Linked DNA regions of Spartinivicinus marinus. The protein of the gene in region 2 interacts with the protein of the main gene of each other region in a pairwise test. Links are inferred from orthologs where the notes say so. Each region holds a gene or a part of one and is shown on either strand. Other genes may lie near its edges.

Evidence for each region.
Region 1: the proteins of rlmN (region 2) and malT interact in binary tests that used the Escherichia coli proteins (3 or more experiments, as listed by UniProt). The link is inferred for Spartinivicinus marinus from one-to-one orthologs.

Annotation. Positions count from the first base shown.
Region 1 is NZ_JAPJZK010000001.1:4,365,344-4,368,936, forward strand. Bases 205-3,469 are described here. They hold malT (HTH-type transcriptional regulator MalT), read right to left. Parts: upstream 3,159-3,469; coding sequence 405-3,158; downstream 205-404. Also shown: OQE68_RS19540 (maltoporin), read left to right, coding at 3,572-3,593. UniProt on the Escherichia coli protein: Positively regulates the transcription of the maltose regulon whose gene products are responsible for uptake and catabolism of malto-oligosaccharides.
Region 2 is NZ_JAPJZK010000001.1:1,049,112-1,052,382, reverse strand. What follows is about bases 60-3,002. They hold rlmN (dual-specificity RNA methyltransferase RlmN), read left to right. Parts: upstream 60-931; coding sequence 932-2,074; downstream 2,075-3,002. Other genes in these bases: OQE68_RS04945 (RodZ domain-containing protein), read left to right, coding at 2,881-3,002; pilW (type IV pilus biogenesis/stability protein PilW), read left to right, coding at 2,034-2,891; ndk (nucleoside-diphosphate kinase), read left to right, coding at 387-818; iscX (Fe-S cluster assembly protein IscX), read left to right, coding at 90-290; fdx (ISC system 2Fe-2S type ferredoxin), read left to right, coding at 60-75. Also shown: more of fdx, read left to right, coding at 1-59; more of OQE68_RS04945, read left to right, coding at 3,003-3,271.

The DNA.
Region 1 (3,593 bases), 3.3 Mb from region 2 along the record:
GGGGGAGTTAGGGGGATGAGAAAGTGCAGGGCTTATTATCGTTTCTACTACTGTTTAAATAAAGCCTGCTCACCCTAAGAGGCTGTCGCAAAAGCTAGCGGATATGGGGTGACAGGGTGTTCTGTAGCTGCGACAAGGAAGTCGCTTTAGTTCTTGATGGGCCAGGGATGGCACTTCAAGAGCGGCATAAGAATATCCTGTTATTCCGTATCAGACACTAGACTTATTTTCAACACCTTCCTAAGTAGGTAGGGTATCAAGCAGTAGGATATTTTTCCGCCGCTCTACAAGGCCATCCTTGGCCTTTAGAGCTAAAAAGGCATCCATGCCTTAGCTGCAAAATAACCTACTACTTCATACCTTAACCTAATGTACGATTGAAACGCTGAGAATCCCCCTAAATATTATTCACGAAGCGTATAAATAGGCTGTAGTAGCTGCTCAGCCAGCGCTTTGGCTTCCTGCCGGTTAGCGACATTTAATTTCTGATAAAGGCTGCGAATATGGGTTTTGATTGTACTGTGAGCAACAGCTAGTTTATCAGCTATTTGCTCATTCCCTAAGCCTGTATAAATCAGATTAAGTACTTGCCATTCCCGTTTAGTCAGTGGGGTGGTTTTTAATAATTCCGGTACATTAGGTTGCGATAAAATATCGTCAATGACTGCTTCATCAATAGAGAGCTTGTTCTGTTGACTGAGACTAGGCTGTTGCCGGGATAACTCAATTAACCGTTCTGCTCGCTGTTGAGAAAGGGGCTCAAGTGGTTGTTCTTTGATTAATGCTTTTAGCATGATAACCAGCAGTTTACCTAACCGTAAAAAACTGCCAATAAAGCCTGTGGTGTTGGCTAGCTGAAGGGCTTGATGGAGATGGTTTAATGCTTGCTCTCGCTGTTCTTGAAGCCAATAAGCATGAGCGAGGCAAATATGGTTACGATTTTGGTCAGTAACGAGTTGATAACGAATGGCTTGCTGTTGTAAATCATTAAGTAAATCAATAGCTGTTGTATAGTGTTTTAAATAAATATCAGCTCTTGCGATGTTCCTGGCCTGACATTGTACAAAGTGGTTTGTAGCAGATGACACTTCATGGGTTTGTTGTTGCCACTGATAAATAAGATCCTGTTGATCTGTTGCATGCCAATAAGTAAGCAGGGTCGCTTCAGCATTTGCTTGCCAGTCGCGGTGGTAAGTTTCTTTCTCCAACAACTGCTGTACAGTGGCTAGATAATCAGTACACAACGATCGGTCACCTTGGGCTAATGCGACTTTAGCAAGCAACACATAACATTGCATAGACCACTTTTTATCTTGCTGAGTTAAACTATTAATGCCTTCCAAAGCACTTTTTTCGGCGGCAGCCAAATTGTGCCATTCCCATAAAACCTGAGCACGGGCCCGATGGATAAACTCCATGGTTGGCAGGTGAGCCACTTGGTGTTCATTGGCGTATTGAATGGCTTTGTCCTGAATACGATAGGCTTTTTGCAGATAGCCTTGGGCGACGCTAATTTCTGATTGTTGGCATAAAGTCCAAAGGACGATTTGGCTCGCCTGACGTTGTTGAGCCAGCTCTTCAACTGTTTCCATTAATTGCTGGGCTTTGGTGAGTTTGCCTTGGCAGAATTGTGCTTCGCCCAGGGCCGATAGTGCGGCAATTCTAGCCCTATGGCGCTTCTCTGGTAATAGCGCTAATGCTTTAGCGGCAAGCTGATGCGCCTGCTCAGGGTGGTCTTGGTTCATTGCCACTTGAGCCTGCACGGTGGCAAATTCGCCTTCAACAATTTGCCACTGACTGGCTTCTAACTGCTGGGGGAGAATTGCTTCTGCCCGTTTTAAAAGAAGCGCTACTTGCGCGTATTGATATTGTCCCTGCGCAATCCAGGCCGCTAACATGGTTAACCTAGCACTGCTAGCGATTACGTTATCGGCCAGTTTAGCAAGTGCTTGCTGGAGCAGTTGAAGCTGGCCCTGTTGATAGAAAGACCAGCCATGTTGTTCTAAAAGCTTGGCAACTGTCTCAAGATGATTAGCTTGTTGGGCATGTTTAAGCGCTTCTTCTGGGTATCCTGCTTGGCTCCATGCTTCACAGGCTTTTAAATGGAGTGAATTAATTTGCTGTGGTTTTTCTTTAGTCAGTTGATGGCACAGAAAGTTGGCAAATAGAGGATGATAACGGTACCACTGACGTAAATTATCTTGGGGAATTAAAAAAAGCCCCCGCTTTTCTATTTGTTCCAATAAAGCCTGTGCGTGGGGATAACCTGTCAAGGTACTGGCGATTTGCTGGTTAAAGCGCTCAAGGATAGCGGTTTGCAGTAAAAAGTCTTTAAGTTCAGAAGAAACCTGGGCTAAGACTTCTTCGGCTAAATAGTCCAAAATAACGGCATGGCCCTGAGCGAGCGCATTAGCCAAGTCAGAAAAACCTTTTGCATTATCTGCAGAAAGCGTCATTAGTTGTAGAGCAGGTGGCCAGCCTTCCACATGTTGTAATAAATCACTCACCTGGGTTGATGTGATCTGAAAGGGCAAATATTGCTCAAAAAATTGTTGGGTATCACTCAGTGAAAAAGCCAGTTGGCCAGCCGTTAATTCTAATAATTGACCTTTTAATTTTAAATTACTAATACCCAGTGGGGGTATGCTGCGACTAGTAATAATTATTTGCCATTGACTGGGTAAATGTTTAATTAGAAAGCTGATCCCCTGATGAATTTTCTCATTATTAATTAGGTGGTAGTCATCTAAAACCAGGGTTAATGGTGAGATCTGTTGTTGCGATAACTCACTAAATAATTGAGAAAACAGTAGCTCTAAATTATTAATTTGTCCGCGCATGGCGCTAGCTAGTGTATGTGTACTACAGTCTATAGCCTGCTTTAAACTTGCTAACAGATAGGCTGCAAAACGGGTAGGTTCGTTATCAGCTATATCAAGCGAGTACCAAGCAACAGGAGCGGGAGATTCAGCCAGCCAATGGCTAGTCAAGGTGGTTTTTCCATACCCCGCAGGTGCATGGACTAACACTAATTTAGCCGTGTGATGGCTTGCCAGTAACTGGTTAAGTGACGATCTAACCAATATTTTACTGGCGATTTCTGGCACTGATATTTTTGAGGGCAATAAAATAAATGGGTCGTTGCCTTCGTATGTCATAGTATTACTCGAAACTACAATACTCTATCAATGAGTATTTATTGGCCACTTATATATAAGGGTACCTCTATAAGTGTGCTTTTTTAGAGGTTACCCATTAATTATTCTTATCTATTTCGTCAACCTAACAGGTTGATAAATTATCTGCAAGGAAGTTAATCATTACTTATTGGTAGTTTATTAACACCCTGTACCTGTTAAAGATATTCACTACGCCATTATTCTACGCCCCCAATAATAAGCTAAGGGAGGATGTATTAGATGACTTGAGTCGTCATGATGAATACACTTGCCTTTGCTACGAGGTAATGCATAAAACGGACATTACTACACGGATACGTTATAGATCAAAAGCACCCTTGCCTGTAGTAGGTGCTAATTATTCGGCAAAAGCTGTGAAGGTACCAATTATCATGTCAAGTAATAATAAAAGTG
Region 2 (3,271 bases):
GCTTTGGTTGCTGAGCAAGACTTGGTGGTGGAAATTCCAAAATATACTATTAATCAGGTTTCTGAGCGTCATTAGGCGAGGTGAGGGATATGAGCTTAAAGTGGACTGATGTTCAAGAGATAGCCATTGAGCTGGCTGAGCGTCACGAAGAGGTCGACCCTCGTTATGTTAACTTTGTTGACTTACGCAACTGGGTGGTGGCTTTAGAAGAGTTTAATGATGATCCATCCCATTGTGGTGAAAAAATCCTTGAAGCAATACAAATGGCCTGGATTGAAGAAGCTGATTAACAGACTGTCCCTAGCAGGTGCATTTTCCCTAAACCCGCGTATAATTCGCGGGTTTAATTTATTCAAAATAACTTTTTTAACTTGGAGAAGTGATCAATGGCTGTTGAACGCACTTTATCAATTATCAAACCAGATGCTGTTGCTAAAAATGTAATTGGCCAAATTTATAGTCGTTTTGAACAAGCTGGCTTGAAAATCGTTGCAGCAAAAATGTTGCATCTTTCTCAAGAAAAAGCAGAAGGCTTTTATGCTGAGCACAAAGAGCGCCCTTTCTTTAAAGATTTGGTTGCTTTCATGACGTCTGGCCCTGTAGTTGTTTCTGTTTTAGACGGTGAAAATGCTGTTATTGCTCATCGTGACTTAATGGGTGCGACTAACCCTAAAGAAGCGGCTGCGGGTACTATTCGCGCTGATTTTGCTGAAACAATTGATGAAAATGCGGTGCATGGCTCTGATTCTCCTGAGTCAGCAGCCCGTGAGGTTGCTTATTTCTTTGCTGATGAAGAAGTTTGCCCTCGCACTCGCTAAAAACTAAAGCTATTGTGCAGGCAAAAATAGAGGAGCCTTGTTTTTGCTTGCACTTATAACACTGCTCTAAAAGCAGGGTGAGTTAATGTTGTCTGCGTTGAAAGGTGAAGAAGATGACCAGTGTTGTTGCTAAAACCAATCTGCTAGGTTTAACCAAGCCTAAATTAGAGGCTTTTTTTGAGTCGATTGGTGAGAAAAAATTTCGAGCAACTCAAGTCATGAAGTGGATTCATCATTATGGCGTGGACAACTTTCAGGAGATGACTAACTTAGGGAAGTCACTCCGTGAAAAGTTGGCAGAACTGGCTGAAATTAAAGGGCCAGAAGTTGTTAGCCAGCACTTTTCTGAAGATGGAACGCGTAAGTGGGTTGTTAGGGTTGCTAGTGGTAGTTGTGTCGAAGCTGTTTTTATTCCTGAGCGTGGTCGTGGCACCTTATGTGTTTCTTCGCAAGCAGGCTGTGCCTTGGACTGTAGTTTTTGCTCAACAGGTAAGCAAGGCTTTAACTCAGATTTAACAGCATCAGAAATTATTGGCCAAGTATGGATTGCAGCCAAGTCATTTAACAGTGTGCCTCATAAAGAGGATAGAGCTGTTACCAACGTTGTTATGATGGGAATGGGCGAGCCACTGCTTAATTTTGACAATGTAGTAGATGCCATGAACCTTATGATGGATGACTTGGGTTATGGTATTTCCAAACGACGAGTCACATTAAGTACATCTGGTGTGGTACCTGCGTTGAAAAAACTAGCCGATGTAACAGATGTCTCTTTAGCACTTTCGTTACATGCACCAAATAATGAACTTCGTAATGAGCTGGTGCCTCTAAATAAAAAATACCCCCTTGAAGTACTTCTACCCACTTGTATGGAATATATGTCAAGATTAAGCGACAAGCGGCGTATTACAATTGAGTATACTTTAATTAAAGGTATTAATGATCAGCCTGAGCATGCTAAACAATTGATTAAGCTGCTAAGAGATATTCCTTGTAAAATTAACTTGATACCTTTTAATCCGTTTGCTTTGTCGGATTATCAAAGGCCAAGTAATAACGCCATCAGGGTATTTCAGCAACAGCTTCTAGATGCAGGTTACAATACTACGGTAAGGCGTACCCGGGGCGATGATATTGATGCGGCCTGTGGGCAGCTGGCGGGGCAAGTGAATGACAAAACCCGCCGTAGTGAGCGCTATCGTGATAAGTTGTTGAATGTTAAGCAGTTGGCATCAGAACAAGCTAGACCACTTTAATTATCAGCTAACTACTTTTTTGTTTCTAATGGGGGCTATGGTGACTAATAAAAGAACAACCATTTGGGTAATGTTAGGTTGTATGTTGCTTCTCCTGCAAACGGGTTGTGTTACAACAGCGCCGAATGGCAAAGAAATTGATGAAGATAAAGTTGTAACTGCACAAATTCGCCTAGCTAAAGCTTATATTCGAGAAGGGCAGGCAGGCTTAGCACGTAAACCACTGGAGAAAGCGCTTGATTATGATAGCCGCTCAGGTGAGGCTTATTCCGTGCTGGCTATGGTTAATCAACTGGAAGGTGAGAATGAGCTAGCTGAAAAAAGTTTTCGTAAAGCCATTCGATATAGTGATGAGCCCTCTGATGTACACAACAACTATGGTGCTTTTTTATACGCACAGAGTCGTTATGAAGAAGCATTAAAACAGTTGGATAAGGCAGCCTCTAATGTGCATTACCCTAAACGTAGCTATTCCTATCAAAGTATGGGGCTTGTAGCGCTTAAACTGGGCAAAAAGGAAGAGGCAAAGGAATACTTTGAAAAAGGACTTCGACTAAATAATAGGCTTCATAAGGCTCACCTTGAGCTGGCTGACATACTTTTTCAAGAGCAAAAATATATACCAGCAAAGAGCCATTATGAGCGATTTAAACAACTAGCCCGCCAAAATGCGCGCTCTTTATGGCTTGGGGTGAAAATTGCCAAAGTCTTTGAAAATAATGATGTAGTTGCCAGTTATGGCTTAATGCTGAAAAAGATGTATCCTGGCTCAGAAGAGCTAAAGCAGTACCAGGGTTTATTAACGAATGAAGAGTGAAAATATCAAACCACTGGAGTCATATCAGGATCATATTACTCCAGGGGAAATGCTAGCTCAGCAACGGCAGAATCTTGGTGTTGGGCAAGATGAAGTTGCTGATAATCTGAAAATCAGTGTTGACTTTGTTCAGGCAATAGAGTGCTCTGCATTTGATAAGTTGCCTGGGTTAACCTTCGTTCGAGGGTATTTAAGGCGTTATGCTGATTTTGTTGGCCTGGATCCAAACCAGGTAATTCAGGCATTTGATCGCTTTACCGGCGCTGCTGCAAAAGAGCATAAACCAATCTCAGTGACAGAGGTTGAAGCCCCTGATGAAAGCAGTCACCCAGTCTTTAAATGGTTTACTTATTTATTGATTGGTGGGCTCGTGGCACTAA